DNA from 3 places in the Kitasatospora sp. NBC_01287 genome. Region 1 is predicted to be linked to each of the others. Evidence: riboswitches for the same ligand, from Rfam matches in the RefSeq annotation. Region 1 holds a riboswitch; each other region holds the start of a gene.

Region 1 (5,721 bases):
TCGGTGAGCTCGAGCTCGAGGCCGAAGGTGTTGCTCTCCTCGACGGTGATGACGCCTTCCTTGCCGACCTTGTCCATGGCCTCGGCGATGAGCTCGCCGATCTGGGTGTCGGCGGCCGAGATGGAGGCGGTGGAGGCGATCTGCTCCTTGGTCTCCACGTCCTTGGCCTGGGCCAGCAGCTGGTCCGAGACGGCCGCGACGGCCTTCTCGATGCCGCGCTTCAGGGCCATCGGGTTGGCGCCGGCGGCCACGTTGCGCAGACCCTCGCGCACCAGGGCCTGGGCCAGCACGGTCGCGGTGGTGGTGCCGTCGCCAGCGACGTCGTCCGTCTTCTTGGCGACCTCCTTGACGAGCTCCGCGCCGATCTTCTCGTAGGGGTCCTCGAGCTCGATCTCCTTGGCGATGGAGACACCGTCGTTGGTGATCGTGGGGGCGCCCCACTTCTTCTCAAGGACGACGTTGCGGCCCTTGGGGCCCAGCGTCACCTTGACGGCGTCGGCAAGCTGGTTCATGCCGCGCTCAAGGCCGCGGCGAGCTTCCTCGTCAAACGCGATGATCTTGGCCATCGGAAGTGGTCCTCCAGGACACGTCGACTGCTCGGACCGGTGGCGCCCGCGACGGACGGCCCTGGTGTGCGGGGGGCCTGTCCCCTACCGCTCCCGGGGGCCTCACCGACCCGGTCCGTTGTCACTCTCAAGCTGTGAGTGCTAACGCCAATGATTAGCACTCCGGCATGGCGAGTGCAAGCTCCTTCGACGAGCCGACCGCAACCGGGCTCGAACGAACGGCAGGCCCGCAGCCCGCCCCGAGGTCGGGGACGGGATACGGGCCTGCCGCTGAACCACCAGCTCGGTGAGAGCCGAGGCTCCGAGGTTCGGAAAGGTCAGACCGCCGCGCGGACCATGTCCGCCTGCGGGCCCTTCTGCCCCTGGGAGATCTCGAACTCGACCCGCTGGCCCTCTTCAAGGGTGCGGTAGCCGTCCATCTGGATCGCGCTGTAGTGGACGAACACGTCCGCACCACCGTCGACCGCGATGAAGCCGTAGCCCTTCTCCGCGTTGAACCACTTGACGGTGCCCTGAGCCATTCCGAACTCCCCTAGTGCTGTGCTGGCCCTTCACGCACCCGCAGGTCACGGGCACGGGTCTGGCAGAGATGCCCGAGGAAACCCCCCTGGGCGCGCCCCTGCGTGCCGCACCGCCCCACCCCCGGAAGCCAGTTGGCGCCGACGGAGCAGGTGAATGCATCGACCGCGGCTGAATGTATCCGCATCGGCGCCCTGTGCAACAGGCCCACTGGACGCCAATTCGACCGGGGCGCCAAGGGATAGCAAGGGAGGAATGCGACAGAGCTCGCCATTTCGGTCCGGACATAGCGGACGAAACTCACGAATAGTCCAAAGAATTCTGACGAGTCGCCGACATGATTCAGGCGATACCTCGGCAGATGGCGTCTCAGGAGCCGGACAGCGCGAGCGGTACTCCAGCGCCGGGGCCGTCCCCGGGAGCCGGGAACAGCCTATGCCCTGCGGATGGCCGCCACGGACACGGCGCGGGGCGCCACGCCGAGCGCCGGATGTCCGGCACCGGGCACGACGCCCCGCTGACCCGCGCGACGGGCGCTGACCGGTCGTCAGCAGCCGCCCGCCACCGCCGGGATGATCGAGACCCCGGCGCCGTCCTCGACCCCGGTGGCCAGGCCCTCGGCGAACCGCACGTCGTCGTCGTTCACGTAGACGTTGACGAAACGGCGCAGCTTGCCGCTCTCGTCCAGGATCCGCTGGCCGATGCCGGGGTGGTTCTTCTCCAGGTCGGCGATGACCTCCTGCAGGGTGGCGCCCTCGGCGCTCACCTCGGCCCGGCCGTCGGTGTAGGTGCGCAGGATGGTCGGGATGCGGACGTTGGCGCTCATGGGGGTTGCTCCTCGCGGTGACGGAAGGCCGGGCGGCCGGGCAGGCCGGCGTGCTGGCGTGCTGGCGTGCTGACTGGCTGACTGGCTGGCGGGCTGACTGGTGGTCAGGAGGCCAGGCCGGCGGCCCGGAAGGACTCCAGGGTCGGCCGGATGGTGGCGGTCAGGCCGGCGTCGGCCACCGCGTCCAGCGTCTTCAGGCCGTCCCCGGTGTTGATCGCGACGGTCTCCTTGGCCGGGTCCAGCAGGCCGTTCTCGACCAGCTTCCTGAGCACGCCGATGGTCACCCCGCCCGCCGTCTCGGCGAAGATCCCCTCGGTCCTGGCCAGCAGCCTGATCGCGTCCACCACCTCGGCGTCGGTGACGTCCTCGACCGCGCCGCCGGTACGCCGGGCGATGTCCAGCACGTACGGGCCGTCGGCCGGGTTGCCGATCGCCAGCGACTTGGCGATGGTGTCCGGCTTGACCGGGCGGATCACGTCACGGCCGGCCTTGAAGGCCGCCGAGACCGGCGAGCAGCCGGCCGCCTGGGCCCCGAAGATCTTGTAGGGCCGGTCCTCGACCAGGCCCAGCTTGATCAGCTCCTGCAGCCCCTTGTCGATCTTGGTGAGCTGGGAGCCCGAGGCGATCGGGATCACCAGCTGCTCCGGCAGCCGCCAGCCGAGCTGCTCGCAGATCTCGTAGGCCAGGGTCTTGGAGCCCTCGCCGTAGTACGGGCGCAGGTTGACGTTGACGAAGCCCCAGCCCTCACCGGCCGGGTCGCCGATCAGCTCGGAGCAGAAGCGGTTCACATCGTCGTAGTTGCCCTCGATGCCGACCAGTTCGCCGCCGTAGACACCGGCCATCACGACCTTGCCCCGCTCCAGGTCGTGCGGGATGAAGACGCAGGACTTGAACCCGGCGCGGGCCGCGGCCGCGCCCACCGCGCCGGCCAGGTTGCCGGTGGATGAGCAGGAGAGGGTGGTGAAGTCGAAGGCGCGGGCGGCCTCGATGGCGCAGGCCACCACCCGGTCCTTGAAGGAGTGGGTGGGGTTGCCGGAGTCGTCCTTGACGTGCAGCTGAGCGGTGAAGCCGAGCTCGCGGCCCAGGTTGTCGGCCTTCACCAGCGGGGTCCAGCCCGGGTTGAGGTTGGGCTTGGCGGCGACGTCGGCGGGCACCGGCAGCAGCGGGGCGTAGCGCCAGATCGATGCCGGGCCGGCCTCGATCTGCTTGCGCAGCTGCTCGGCCTCGTAGCCGCCGAAGTCGTAGGCGATCTCCAGCGGGCCGAAGCACTCCAGGCAGGCGAAGCTGGGGCCGAGCGGGAACCGGGTGCCGCACTCGCGACAGGACAGCGCGGCGGCGGGGCCGAGGTCGACCGAAGGGACGGCGGGTGCGGGGGTAGCGGTAGCCATGGTGGCGGAGGCCTCTCTCCTCATCTTCCCCGTGACGCGGGCGCGCCACAGGACGGAATTGGCACCTGTCCCGCCGGGCCCCACGGGCCGGACGAGAAGGTTGCCGGGACGTCGACGGGCCGTTCCCTCAGTCCCTCTGGATGAGCTCTGTGAAGTTGTGGTCCTGCGCTGTGCTGGTCTTCCCTGGGGCCAACCCCGGCGTGCGAAGGTCTGACCGCAGTACGAAGACTGTATCCGAAGGCCGGGCACCTGGTCCCGACCGTCCGCAACGCGAGACGCGATGTACGAGGAGCGAGATTTGCCTGCCGAGCAGAACCCCGCGCCCCTTCCGGAGGTCGCCGACTGGCTACGCCGCCGGTCCTGGCGGGCGAGCGAGTGGTCGCCCGACCGACTGCTCGCCGCCAAGCGGGCCGCCGGGCCGGCCGGCACGGTGAGCGTGGTCCTGCCCGCGCTGGACGAGGAGTCCACGGTGGGCGACATCGTCGAGGTGATCCGGCGGGAGCTGATCGAGCGGCTGCCGCTGGTGGACGAGCTGGTGGTGGTCGACTCCGGGTCGGTGGACCGCACCGCCGAGGTGGCCGCGCGGGCCGGGGCCGCGGTGGTGCACCGGGACGAGGTCCTGCCCGACCTGCCGGCGGTGCCGGGCAAGGGCGAGGTGCTCTGGCGCTCGCTGCTGGTGACCAGCGGCTCGATCGTCTGCTTCATCGACGCCGACCTGCGCGAGTTCGACCCGGCCTTCGTCTGCGGCATCGTCGGACCGCTGCTCACCGAGCCCGACCTGCAACTGGTCAAGGCGATGTACGACCGGCCGCTGGAGACCGAGGGCGCGGTGGTGCCGGCCGGTGGCGGGCGGGTCACCGAGCTGGTCGCCCGCCCGCTGCTCAACCTGCACTGGCCCGAGCTGGCCGGCTTCGTGCAGCCGCTCGGCGGCGAGTACGCGGCCCGCCGCTCGCTGCTGGAGCGGCTGCACTTCCCGACCGGCTACGGGGTCGAACTCGGCCTGCTGGTGGACGCCCTGGAGCTGGTCGGACTGGACGCGCTGGCCCAGGTCGACGTCGGGGTGCGCCACCACCGCCACCAGGACAGCCAGGCGCTGGGCCGGATGGCCGCCACCATCTACCGCACCGCGCTGGAGCGGCTGGACCGCACCCACCGGCTGAAGGCCGCCGAGGACCTGGCCCGCCCGGTGCTCACCCAGTTCGACCGGGACGCGGACAGCCGGGAGTTCACCGCCCGCAGCCACCCGGTCACCGCGCTGGAGCGGCCCCCGATGATCGGGCTGGCGCAGTACCGGTCCCACCGCGAGCGCGGCCGGATGTGACCTAAGCCCTGGTTTGCGGCTCGCCCACCCCGGCAAGGTTGAACGTATGGCCGATCACACGACCACAGCGCGCGTCCTGGTGGCTTCCAATCGCGGCCCGGTCTCGTTCAGCAGTGCCCCGGACGGAACGCTGACCCTCAAGCGCGGCGGCGGCGGGCTGGTCTCGGGGCTCTCCGCGATCGACGACCCGAACACCGTCTGGGTCTGCGCCGCGCTCGGCCCGGCCGACCGGGAGGCCGTCGGGCGCTCTCCGCAGGGGCGGCTGGACCAGGGCGGCTTCGACGTCGGCGGACAGGCCGTCCGGATGCTGGACATCGATCCCGAGGTCTTCGACCACGCGTACAACGGCGTGGCCAACTCCACCCTCTGGTTCCTGCACCACATGCTCTACAACACCCCGACCGCCCCGGTCTTCGACGCGCACGCCGCCGAGCAGTGGGCCGCCTTCGAGACGTACAACGCCGCCTTCGCCCGGGCGCTGGCCGCCGAGGCCGCGCCCGGCGCGGCGGTGCTGGTGCAGGACTACCACCTGACCCTGGTGCCGGCCCTGCTCCGCGAGCTCCGCCCCGACCTGCGGATCAGCTACTTCCTGCACATCCCGTGGGCCCCGGCGGACTACTTCCGGCTGCTGCCGGACGCGCTGGCCGCCGCCGTGCTGACCGGCGTACTGGGCGCGGACCGGGCCGGCTTCCACACCCGCCGCTGGGCCGAGGCCTTCGCGGACTGCTGCGAACAGCTGCTGGACGCCAAGGTCGACCGGGCCGAGCTCTCGGTCAGCTACCAGGGCCGGACCACCAGGCTCGGCGTGCACGCGCTGGGTGCCGACGCCGACTTCCTGCGCGAGCGGTCCCACCGGGCGGACGTGGACGAGCGCCTCGCCGCCCTGCGCGCGGCGGTGGGCGGGCGCCGGACCATCGTGCGGGTGGACCGCACCGAGCTGAGCAAGAACATCGTCCGCGGCCTGCAGGCCTACCGGCACCTGCTGCGCAGCCGGCCCGAGTGGCGCGAGCGGGTGGTGCACATCGCCTTCGCCTACCCCTCCCGGCAGGACCTGGCCGAGTACCGCGACTACACCGCGGCCGTGCGGCGGATCAGCCAGGA
Region 2 (5,721 bases), on a different contig from region 1:
CCAGGGCGGCCACGATCGGCTGGCCCTGCGGCGGGCGCGGCGTGATCGAAGGGCCCTTGACGCTGAACTTCGCGCCCTGGAAGTCGATGTAGTGCAGCTTGTCGCGGTCGATGAAGCGCCCGGTGGCGGCGTCGCGGATCTCCGCGTCGTCCTCCCAGCTGTCCCAGAGCCGCCGCACCACCTCGACGTAGTCGCGGGCCTCGTCGAACAGCTCGGTGACCAGGGCCTGCACCTCCGGTGCGGCCAGGTCCGCGAAGGAGAAGGGGGGTAGCGTCCGGCGGCCGAAGTGCGCGGCCTCGTCGGCCCGCGCCGAGACCTTCACCCGGACCCCGGCCCGCCCGCCGCTCACGTAGTCGAGGGTGGCGATGGCCTTGGAGAGGTGGAACGGTTCGGTGTGGGTGACCACGGCGGTGGGCAGCAGGCCGATGTGCCGGGTCAGCGGGGCCACCCGGGCGGCGATCAGCACCGCGTCCAGTCGGCCCCTGACCTGGTCGGTGCGGTCGTCGGGTGCCGAGGGGTCGGCGGACTGCAGGCTGAGCGAGTCCTCGATCGTCACGAAGTCCAGCAGGCCGCGCTCGGCCTCGGTGACCAGGTCGGTCCAGTAGCCGGCCGTGAACAGCTCGCCCGGCCGGGCGTCGGGCTCCCGCCAGGCGGCGGGGTGCCAGCCGGCGCCGTCGAGGGCGAGCGCCAGGTGGAGGGCGGGATGCGGTTGGGCCATGGACGGAGTCGCTTCCTGCTCGGTGGGCCGCCGCACGGGCGGGACGGCCGCGGGCGTGCCTCGGGGCGGCAGCGCGCGCGATGGGCGCGGTGCGCTGCGGGGGCACGGGTGGTGTGGGCGTGCGGGGAGTACGGGTGCGGGGAGGCGGCGTGCGAAGGGTCGGCGTGCGAGGAGTCGGCAGGCCTGGGCGTCAGGGCGCCGGGGAGCACCTGGAGGTCAACGGACCCGGGACGCGAGGGCGGCCCCGGTGCTGACAGTGGTGTCGGCGGCGGTGCCGGCGCACGCGGCCGGGACGTGGGGCCCGCAGGCGGGCCGGTGGTGCGTCAGGCCGGACACAGGGCGCTGGCGACACGCTGCAGGTCGATGTGCCGGCGCGAGTAGGCACCAGTGGCCCGACGCGCGATCAGGCAGCGGCCGCAGGAGTGGAGTTCGGCTCCCGGGCGTGCGTCCAGCGGTCTCGTCCTCGTCACCTGCGCCGCACCCCCCATCGCCTCGTCACCTCGTCAGCTGCGTGCACCGTATAACCGCCCCGGTGGCGAAAACAATCCCCGTCGGTTCGGGACGAATCGCGAGGCCCCGGCGGTCAGGGGCGCGCCTCGGGCCCGGTGGCGGGGACCCGGACGGAGCGGAAGCCGACCCGGCGGCGCAGTTCGAAGCCGAGGGACTCGTAGAGCCGGATCGCGTCGGTGTTGCTCGCGGCCGCGTGCAGGAACGGCGTCTCGCCCCGGGCCCGGATGCCGGCCGCGACCGCGTGCACCAGCCGGGTGGCCAGCCCCTGCCCGCGGTGGCCCTCGGCCGTGCAGACGGCGCTGATCTCGGTCCAGCCCGGCGGGTGCAGTCGCTCACCGGCCATCGCCACCAGCACACCGCCGCGCCGGATCCCGAGGTAGTGGCCGAGCGCGATGGTGCGCGGCAGGAACGGGCCGGGCTTGGCCCGCTCCACCAGCGCGAGCATCTCCGGCACATCGGCCGGACCCAGCGGGATGGCCTCGTCGTCGGGCGCGGCGGCGACGCCCGCGTCCACCAGTTGGACCCCGGCGAGGTCCATCACGACCTCCCACCCCGCGGGAGCGGAGCCCAGGATCCCCGTCACCGGCACCACGGCGCCGGGCCCGAAGAGCGCGGCCACGTCGCGCCAGGTCTGCTCGTCCGGCCGTTCCGGCAGGGCGGCGAACGGCGAGACGTCGACCGGGTAGCGGAGCACCTCGCCGCGCCGCTCGGCCAGGTGCGCGTGCGCCCCCAGCAGGGCGGCGCGGACGGGGTTGTCCAGCGGGTGCGGGGCGGCGGGCGGGACGGGGTGCCCCGGACCTGGTGCGGCGTCGGCGTCGGCGGTGAGCAGGTGGGAGGTGGGCGTGGGCATGCGGTTCCACTCCTCGGTGTCTTCTCGAAGGTGCTGGGGCGGCGCCGGCCCACCCTCGCGGATCGCGAAGGGCGTTGTCGGCGGCTGGAGTTGCGGGGGTTCGCGGAAGGCATCCGCGTCGCGGTAGTTCCCGCGCGGTCGGGGGCGGATGCGTCAGGTCACCGGTGGGTCGGCGTCAGGTCGGCGGCCGGAACGGCGGCGGATCACCGGCGGGTCGGTGGCGGGTCGGTGGCGACGCGGGTCGGTGGCGACGCGGGTCAGCGGCGACAGAGGCCGGTCGGCGCCCCGGTGTTGTCCAGCCAGCGCCGCCGCACCAGTGCCGGGCAGGCCAAGCGCGGCCATCCGGAACGCAGTTGGCGTGTGCTCATACCCGGCCTGTCTGGATCGGTACCACGGGGAGGAACAACCGTACCGCTCGTGTCCGTGCTGGTCGGATGCGACCTCCACCACACCGGTGGGGATTGCCCAGGGCCGGGCGAGCGGTTAACGTGAGCCCCGGTCATGAGCGTCAGCGTCAAGCCCTGGCTCGCTGACCGGCAACCCTCGTCCGCGGTGGGGTGCTCCAGGTGACGACCCGACAGGACGAGGTGTCCGGTAAGCGCGCGGCCCACGGGCCAGGCAACTGGGAGGTGATCGACATGCACGCACGGCACCGCAGCACGACGCCGCGCCCGCACGGGTCCTTCCAGGCCCGGGTCGCCCGGCGCCACGTCGATCTGCTCCGGGTGAGCAGCGCCCTCTGTCGCGGTTGAGCGACGCCGGCCCCGTGCCGCCGCTGACCTGACCGGAGCCGACCTGAGCTGCTTCGACCTGACCTGACCTGGTTCCGCCGGGTCCGACCCGGTCCGGTCCGGTCCGTCCGACCTCTGCCCGGCCCTGCCCCGACCTGAGTGTCGGCCGAAGGCCGGTGCCCCGCCGAACCGCCGCCGCGCAGGCGCGGTCGGGCCGATCACCCGTACCCCGGCCGCACCCGCGGCGCACGGTCCAGGGTGCCCTCCGATGCCCGGGTTTCCTCGACCCCGCTGGAGCTCCTCCGATGAACGAACCACCCCCCTCCCTCCTCACAGGCGCCCGAGGGCCGTCCGGCCTCGGGCTCGCCCCCGGGTCCGCGGTGGCCTCCGGGTCCGTGCCGGCGCCGACCTCGCCGGGGTCCGCTGCCGAACAGTCCACCACCCAACGGCCCACCGCCGAGCGGCCGCTGCCCGCGGAGCGGGTGATCCCGCTGCGCCATCCCGGCCGGTGGCTGGCGACCGCGGTGGTCGTCGTGCTGGTCGCGCAGTTCGCCCACGGCCTGGTGACCAACCCGTTCTACCAGTGGGACCGGTTCCGCTACTGGTTCGTCCGTCCGGTGATCATGAACGGGCTGGTCGTCACCCTGGAGGTCACGGCGCTGAGCGCGGTGCTCGGGCTCGTGGGCGGCATCCTGCTGGCACTGGGCCGCCTGTCGAAGAGCCCGGTGCTGCGGGCGGTCAGCTGGACGTACGTCTGGCTCTTCCGCTCGGTGCCGCTGATCGTGGTCCTGCTGATCCTCTACAACGCCAGCGCGCTGTACCGCACGCTGAGCCTGGGTGTGCCGTTCGGGCCGGGCTTCGTGCACTTCGACGAATCGGCCCTGGCCACCGACCTGGTGGTGGCGACCGTCGGCCTGAGCCTCAACGAGGCCGCCTACGCCTGCGAGGTGGTCAGGGCCGGGATCCTCTCGGTCGACCAGGGCCAGCACGAGGCGGCCGCGGCTCTCGGGCTGCCCAGGCGCTACCAGTTCACCCGGATCATCCTGCCCCAGGCGCTGCGGGCCATCGTCCCCTCCTACGTCAACCAGCTGATCGGGCTGATCAAGGGCACCTCGCTGGTCTTCTACGTCTCGCTGCTGGACCTCTTCGGCGAGGTCCAGAGCATGGGCAGCACCTACCCGGGGGACGTGGTGCCGCTGCTGATGGTGGCCACCGTCTGGTACGTGCTGCTGACCAGCGTCGTGTCGGTCGCGCAGTACTACGTGGAGCGCCACTACTCGCGCGGCGCGCTGCGCACCGTCCCACCGACGCCCCTGCAGCGGCTGCGGGCGGGCCTGCGCGAGCTGCGGACCCGCGCCACCGAGTCCGGGGCGGTGCGCGGATGAGCGCCGTGACGTCGAACGGGAGGGGCGGGGTCGTGAACGCGGTCGGGACGGAGGTGATCGAGGCCGATGAGGTGCGGCCGGCGGCGGTCCAGGTCCACGGCGTGCACAAGTGGTACGGCACGCACCGTGCGCTCGACGCCGTGGACCTGACCGTGGAGGCCGGGCAGGTCGCGGTGATCCTGGGACCGTCCGGGTCGGGCAAGTCGACGCTGCTGCGCACGATCAACCACCTGGAGAAGCCGGACGCGGGCCACGTCAGCGTCAGCGGTGAGCTGATCGGCGTGCGCCGGCAGGGCACCCGGCTCAAGGAGCTGAGCGAACGGGCGATCCTGGCCCAGCGTGGCCGGATCGGCTTCGTGTTCCAGCACTTCAACCTCTTCCCGCACCTGAGCGCGCTCGACAACGTCGCCGCCGCACCGGTGGCGACCGGTCGCGTCGGCCGGGCCGAGGCACGTGAGCTGGCCCTGGGCCTGCTGACCCGGGTCGGGCTCGCGGACAAGGCCGACGCCTATCCGCGCCAGCTCTCCGGCGGCCAGCAGCAGCGGGTGGCGATCGCCCGCGCGCTGGCGCTGCGGCCGGGTGTGATCCTCTTCGACGAGCCGACGTCCGCGCTGGACCCCGAACTCGTCGGCGAGGTACTGGCGGTGATCAGGGACCTCGCCACCAGCGGGACCACGCTCATCGTGGTGACCCACGAGATCGGCCTCGCCCGCGAGGTCGCCGACCTGGTCGTCTTCCTCGACGCCGGGCAGATCCTCGAACAGGGCACGGCGGCCGAGGTGTTGGACAACCCCCGGCACCCGCGCACGAAGGAGTTCCTCAGCAAGGTCATCTGAGGCGATCGGCGCGCGACGTCCGCCCGCCCCGCAGCCCCCTCAACACCCGCCGACCCGCACCAAGGGAGAAGCATGTCCAGCACCAGCACCAGCACCAGCACCAGCACCGGAATCAGCGCCAGCACGACCGCCGGCGCGACCACCGGTTCCACCACGACCGCCACCGGCACGACCGCCGGCACGAGCACCGGTGGTACCGATCCCAGAGCCCGCACCGACCGGGACCGCGGTCTCAGACGCCGCCGGCTGCTCCCCCTCGCCGCCGCGTTGGTCGCTCTCGGCACGGGCCTGACCGCCTGCGCCTCCAGCGCCACCGGCACGTCCGCCGGCCCCAAGGCCGACGCGCCGGCGGGCAGCACCGTGATCGATGTCGGGGCCGTGTCCAACGGAGCGGCGACCGAGACGCGACTGACGGTCACTCAGGTCGCCTCGATCCGGGCCGAACTGCCCGCCTCGCTGGTCAGCGGCGGGCAACTGCACATCGGCCTGGGCCTGCTGCCGACCGGCTCCGCGCCACTCGGCTACATCGGCTCGGACCAGAAGACCCTCACCGGCTCCGAGCCCGACCTCGGCCGCCTGGTCGCCGCCGTGTTCGGGCTCAAGCCGGTGCTCTCCAACGCGACCTGGGACAACCTGTTCGTGGGCATCGACAGCGGGAAGACGGATCTCGGCTTCTCCAACATCACCGACA
Region 3 (5,721 bases), 2.5 Mb from region 1:
TCGAGCAGCAGCCGCAGCCGCATGTCCTCCACACTGCGCCCCTCGCGGGCCGAGCGGCGCCCGGCCTCCAGCGCGGTCTCCAGCTCGGCCACCCGGTGCTTGAGCCGCCGGGCCTCGCTCTCGGCGGCGCCGCGCTCGGTGGCGGCGGCCCCGGCGGCGGCGGTCAGCTCGGCCTGCAGCTTGCGGCTCTCGGCCTGGGCCCGGCGGGTGTCGCTCTCCAGCCCGCGCAACTTCTTGCGCAGCGCCTCCAACTCCTTGCGGGTGCCCTCGGCCTCCGCGCGCTGGCGCTCCAGGTCGGCACGGGCCGCCGCGCGGGTGGCGGTCAGCTCCTCCTGGAGCTTCTCCACCAGTCGGGCCGACTCGGCGGCCGCGTCCTCGGCACCGGCCCGCTCGGCCTGCTCACCGGCCTCGGCGACCAGCCTGGTCCAGCCGCGACTGCGCAGCAGGTAGGCGGCGGCGGCCACGTCCAGCGGCTCGGCCGCGCCCGGCACCTGGCCCGCCTCCAGCGCCTTGACCAGGTCCGGCTGGCCCAGCCGCAGCCGGTCCGCTATCCGCAGCCGGAAGGCCGGCTCGGCCTCCAGCGCGGCGGCCAGTGCGGTGCCGGCGTACTTGGCCCGCCGGGCCGGGGTGAACTTGGCGTACGGGCGCAGCGAGGCCGGCAGCTCGGTCGGCGCCAGGCCACCGAGCGCGTCGGCCGCCAGGCCGACCACGCGTCGGCGCACCCCCTCGGGCAGCGGGCGGTCCAACTGCTCGGCCGCCGCCGCTGCCTCCTGGCCGGCCTCCTCGCCCTCCGGGACGGTGCTGCCCGCGGCTTCCCCCGAGGCGGTCGCGGCGATCGCGGTGTCCGAGGCGTCCGAAGCGCCCTCGGTGTGCGAAGCGTCCGCGCCGACCGCGACATCCGCCGACAGCGTCGCCGGATCACCGGCAGTGGGCTGTGGCCCCTGCGGCTCCGCGGCCTCCCTGGCTGCGTCCATCGCGTCCTCGGCTCCGATCCTGATCTGCGCGGCTGCCCCGGCCCCCGCGGGCCGGGGCGTCCTGACTCACCGCCCGGTGACTGTCACCCGGTGCAATTGTCGCGTGCGCGGCCGCTGTTTTTCAGCAGTGCCCGTTTTCGGCGGGTGCCCGGTCGGGCGCCCGCTCAGCCCGCCCGCTCAGCCCGCCTGCTCGGCCTGGTCCGCGGCGGGGCCCCCGGCGTCGGGCCGGGCCACCAGCTCGACCTGGTCGACCGCGTTGCACCAGCGGCAGCGGATCGACTCCAGCGTCTCGCTGAGCACCTCGGTCTCCTCCACCTTGGGCTCGCCCGCCAGGTCGAGGTGCAGGTACTCGACCACCCGGGAGGAGCGGGTCACGTCGAAACGGGTGAGGTTGCCGCAGAGCGTGCAGCGCCAGCGGGTCTCGGCGGTGGGCGCGGGGACGGGCATGGGCGGGGTCCTCTCGGCTGGTACCTGGTCCGGGCCTGTGTGCCGGCCAGGTCTCAAGCCTAGGGCCTGATGCTGAGACGGCGGGCACCGGATACCGGTTCCCACCAGCGCTCCCGCCCTCTCGAACGCCTGCGCGCAGGCTCACCCGCTCGCCGTACACCCCGGTGTCACGGCCGCACCGGCGCGGAATGGATGCGCCATGGCAGACCAGCGCTCCGACGAGCCCGCCCCGCTCGTCACCTACCTCCTGATCGCGCTCAACTGCCTGGTCTTCCTGGCCGGCCCCAGCGGGGTCAACCCCCGGTACGGCGCGACCGAGGCCGCGCGCGCCTGCGCCGCCCAGCACTACCAGCAGCGCTGGGGGGCGGTCCCCGCCGAGCTGCTGAGCAACCGTCCGCTGAGCCCCGCCCAGCTGGCCGCGCTCACTCCTCCGGTGCCCGGCTGCCCGCTGCTGGCCACTCCGCACAAGGTGCCGGCCCTCTCCGTGCTCACCTCGCTCTTCGTGCACGGCGGCTGGCTGCACCTGCTGGGCAACATGCTCTTCCTCTTCATCTTCGGCGCCGGCGTCGAGGAGCGCTTCGGCCGGGTGCGCTTCCTCCTCTTCTACCTGGCCGTCGGCGTGCTGGCCGGGTACGGCTACGCGGCCCTGGGCGGACACGGCCCGGACTCGCTGCGCCCACTGGTCGGCGCCTCGGGCGCGATCGCCGGGGTGCTCGGCGGCTATCTGCGCCTCTACCCGCGGGCCAGGGTGACGGCGCTGGTCCCGGCGCTGCTCTTCCTGCCGCTGCGGCTGCCCGCCTGGCTGGTGCTCGGCCTCTGGTTCGCCGTCCAGTGGTGGTCGGTGCGCCAGGTCGGCAGCGGGGTCGCCTACCTGGCCCATGTGATCGGCTTCAGTGCCGGCTTCCTGGCCCTGTGGGTGGCGGGAAGGCGCGCCGGATACCCTGGCCCCATCCTCCCCCGGCCCCCGACCGGGGGGAGCCCCAGCCCAGGAGCCCAACCGTGATCACCGCCATCGTGCTCATCAGGACCAGCGTCGACCAGATCCCGGAGATCGCCGAGGCGATCGCCGCGATCGAGGGGGTCAGTGAGGTCTACTCGGTCACCGGTGGCTACGACCTGGTCGCCATGGTGCGGGTGCGCCGCCACGACGACCTGGCCGACGTGATCCCCGGCCGGCTCAACAAGGTGCCCGGGGTCGCGCACACCGAGACCCAGATCGCCTTCCGGACCTACTCGCAGCACGACCTGGAGGCCGCGTTCGCGCTCGGCCTGGACGGCTGACGCCCGCTCAGCGCCGGGTGTCGGCGACGCAGCGCCCGCCCTCGTTGCGGTAGTTCCACCGGGCGCCGTCGCTGACCAGCTCGCGCACCGCGCCCAGGAACCGCTCGATGTGCTCCTCGGGGGTGCCGGCCCCGAAGCTGACCCGGATCGCGTTCAGGCTGCGCTCCCCCGGCAGCGAGGGCTCAGGCGCCCCGCACTCCGAGACCTGGCCGGCCGGCGACTCGCCGCCGAGCAGCGTGCGCACCAGCGGGTGCGCGCAGAACAGGCCGTCCCGCACCCCGATCCCGTACTCGGCCGAGAGCGCCGCCGAGAAGTGCGAGCTGTTCCAGCCCCGCACCACGAAGGAGAGCACGCCGACCCGGGCCGCCCCGGTGCCGAACAGGCTGAGCACCTGGACCTCGGGGATCTCGGCCAGGCCGGCCGTCAGCCGCTCGATCAGCCGCTGCTCGCGCGCCTGGAGCGCCTCGAAGCCGGCCTCGGTCAGCGCCCGACAGGCGGCGGCGATGGCATAGGCGCCGATCACGTTCGGCGAGCCGGCCTCGTGCCGCGCCGGGCCCTGGTGCCACTCCACCGCCACCGAGCCGTCCGCCTCCCGGGCCACCGTGCGCGAGGCGCCGCCGCCGGCCAGGTAGGGCTCGGCCGCGTCCAGCCAGTCGCTGCGCCCGGCCAGCACACCCGCGCCGAACGGGGCGTAGAGCTTGTGGCCGGAGAAGGCGACCCAGTCCACGTCCAGCTCGCGCACCGAGACCCGGTGGTGCGGGGCCAGCTGCGCGGCGTCCAGCACCACCCGCGCACCGTGCTGGTGCGCGACCCGGGTCAGCTCGGCCACCGGCCACAGCTCGCCGGTGACGTTGGAGGCGCCGGTGACGCAGAGCAGCCGCGGGCCGGCCTGCTCGGCCGGGTTGGAGGCCGCCAGCGCCTCGGCGAGCGCGGCCACCGCCTCCTCGGGCGAGCGCGGTGCCCGCAGGTAGCTGACCGGCAGGCCGGCCTGGGCCCAGGGCAGCAGCGAGGCGTGGTGCTCGGTCTCGAAGGCGTAGACCCGGGTGCCCGCGGGCAGCGCGCCCGCCAGCAGGTTGAGCGAGTCGGTGGTGGCCCGGGTGAAGACCACCTGGTCGCCCTCGCGCAGGTCGAGGAAGTCGGCGACGGTGCGCCGGCTCTGCTCGAAGAGGTCGGTGGAGAGCTGCGAGAGGTAGCCGGCGCCGCGGTGCACGCTGCCGTAGTACGGGGCGTAGGCGGCGACCTCGTCCCAGACCCGCTGCAGGGCCGGCGAGCTGGCCGCGTAGTCGAGGGCGGCGTAGGCGACCTTCTCACCGGAGACCAGCGGGACCTGGACATCGGCACCGAGGACGGCGAGCGGGGCGCAGAGGTCGACAGAGGTGGACATGGGTGTGCACTCCTTCGGGGTCAGGACCCCGGGAGTGTGACAATGCCGGTGGTCCGCGCTTGCCGTGCGGACCTGTCGCCGCCTGGCCTGGTCTTCACCCAGGGCACCCCGCCACGGACGGAGGGTTGCCGGACAGCAAGCTGGGGCTTGTCGCGCTGTCACTCATGACCTGTCGCAGACTCTAGGTCAGTGCCCGAAGCGTGGTCAAACGACGTTCCAGCATGCGGACAGCAGGGCGCCCGCCGACCCCAGGGGTCGGCGGGCGCGACGGCGTTGACGGGGGGTCAGCGCGCGGTGGCCTCGGCCCAGCGCTTGAGCGTGTCCTGCGCCGCTCCGGAGTCGATCGCCTCGGTGGTGCGGGTCATCGCGGCGGCCAACTGCTCGACCAGCGGTGCCCCGGTCAGCTCCAGCGCGACCAGCGCCGCCGCCGAGTTCAGCACCACCGCGTCGCGCACCGGACCGCGCTCGCCGGCCAGCACCCGCCGCGCCACGCCCGCGTTGTACTCGGCGTCCGCGCCGCGCAGCTCCTCGATGCCCACCAGCTCGATGCCCAGCTCGCGCGGGTCGAGCACGGTCTCGGTGACGCTCCCCTGCCGCACCACCCAGACCCGTGAGGTGGCGCAGACGGTGAGCTCGTCCAGCCCGTCTTCGCCGCGGAAGACCAGCGCCGAGGAGCCGCGCTCGGCCAGCACCCCGGCGATCAGGCCCGCCAGCCGGGTGTCGAAGCAGCCGACCGCGTGCGCGGTGACGTGGGCCGGGTTGGTCAGCGGCCCCAGGATGTTGAAGGCGGTGGCCACCCCGAGGTCCCGGCGGGCCGGGGCGGCGTGCCGCATCGCCGGATGGAACTTGGCCGCGAAGCAGAAGGTGAGGCCGACCTCCTCGGCCACCTCGGCCACCCGCCGGGCGCTCAGGTCCAGCCGGATCCCCAGCCGCTCCAGGACGTCGGAGGAGCCGCTGGCCGAGGAAGCCGCCCGGTTGCCGTGCTTGACCACCTTGGCCCCGGCCGCCGCCGCCACGATGGCCGACATGGTGGAGATGTTGACGGTCTTCGCCCGGTCGCCGCCGGTGCCGACGATGTCCACGGCGGGGCCGGGAATGTGCAGCGGCTCGGCGTGCGCGTACATCGCCTCGACCAGTCCGGCGATCTCCGCCACCGTCTCGCCCTTGGCCCGCAGCGCGACCATGAAGCCGGCCACCTGCACCGGGCTGGCCTCACCGCTCATGATCCGGTCCATCGCCCAGGCGGTGTCCTGCTGGGAGAGATCGGCTCCGTCGAGCAGGGTGCTCAGCAGGTCGGGCCAGGTGCGGACCACCTGCACGGGGTCGCTACCGCCGTTCGCAGGGTTCACATTCACCATGGCCGACTCCAGCTCGCATCCGGTGTTCGTCACTGAGGGATGCGGCCAGCCTAGCGACCGGCGAAGGGCCGCCGCGGCACCCGCGGCAGCCCTTCTCTCCTGCTGAGACGGCCGCCCCGCGAGGGAGCGGCCGCCTGTCCAGCTCCGACCGGACCGGTCAGCGCGCCAGGGTGCGCGCCTCGACCCTGGCCCGCAGCAGCGTGGCCACCGCCTCGGCGAGCGCGACCGGGTCCACCGGCTGCGAGATCGCCGCGTCGGCCCGGCTCCAGGCGGCCAG

Evidence for each region. A riboswitch is a leader RNA that binds a small molecule or an ion and turns the genes downstream of it on or off. The one in region 1 is predicted to bind S-adenosylmethionine.
Region 2: another riboswitch for S-adenosylmethionine. It lies ahead of OG455_RS39620 (amino acid ABC transporter permease); the one in region 1 lies ahead of thrC (threonine synthase).
Region 3: another riboswitch for S-adenosylmethionine. It lies ahead of OG455_RS29250 (aminotransferase class V-fold PLP-dependent enzyme); the one in region 1 lies ahead of thrC (threonine synthase).

Annotation. Positions count from the first base shown of each region.
Region 1 covers NZ_JAPEPB010000001.1:4,206,708-4,212,428, forward strand. Annotated here, with positions in the region: gene groL (chaperonin GroEL) at 1-566, opposite strand, end outside; gene OG455_RS17805 (cold-shock protein) at 884-1,087, opposite strand; gene OG455_RS17810 (ubiquitin-like small modifier protein 1) at 1,633-1,911, opposite strand; gene thrC (threonine synthase) at 2,016-3,299, opposite strand; SAM riboswitch class I at 3,317-3,446, opposite strand; gene OG455_RS17820 (glucosyl-3-phosphoglycerate synthase) at 3,598-4,620, shown strand; gene OG455_RS17825 (trehalose-6-phosphate synthase) at 4,667-5,721, shown strand, end outside.
Region 2 covers NZ_JAPEPB010000002.1:588,858-594,578, reverse strand. Annotated here, with positions in the region: gene OG455_RS39635 (LLM class flavin-dependent oxidoreductase) at 1-718, opposite strand, end outside; gene OG455_RS42310 (putative leader peptide) at 1,042-1,206, opposite strand; gene OG455_RS39630 (GNAT family N-acetyltransferase) at 1,302-2,078, opposite strand; SAM riboswitch class IV at 2,576-2,685, shown strand; gene OG455_RS39625 (putative leader peptide) at 2,645-2,830, shown strand; gene OG455_RS39620 (amino acid ABC transporter permease) at 3,115-4,194, shown strand; gene OG455_RS39615 (amino acid ABC transporter ATP-binding protein) at 4,266-5,030, shown strand; gene OG455_RS39610 (transporter substrate-binding domain-containing protein) at 5,103-5,721, shown strand, end outside.
Region 3 covers NZ_JAPEPB010000001.1:6,688,251-6,693,971, reverse strand. Annotated here, with positions in the region: gene OG455_RS29270 (NYN domain-containing protein) at 1-974, opposite strand, end outside; gene OG455_RS29265 (hypothetical protein) at 1,152-1,421, opposite strand; gene OG455_RS29260 (rhomboid family intramembrane serine protease) at 1,621-2,424, shown strand; gene OG455_RS29255 (Lrp/AsnC ligand binding domain-containing protein) at 2,421-2,702, shown strand; gene OG455_RS29250 (aminotransferase class V-fold PLP-dependent enzyme) at 2,710-4,086, opposite strand; SAM riboswitch class IV at 4,137-4,256, opposite strand; gene trpD (anthranilate phosphoribosyltransferase) at 4,371-5,444, opposite strand; gene OG455_RS29240 (hypothetical protein) at 5,602-5,721, opposite strand, start outside.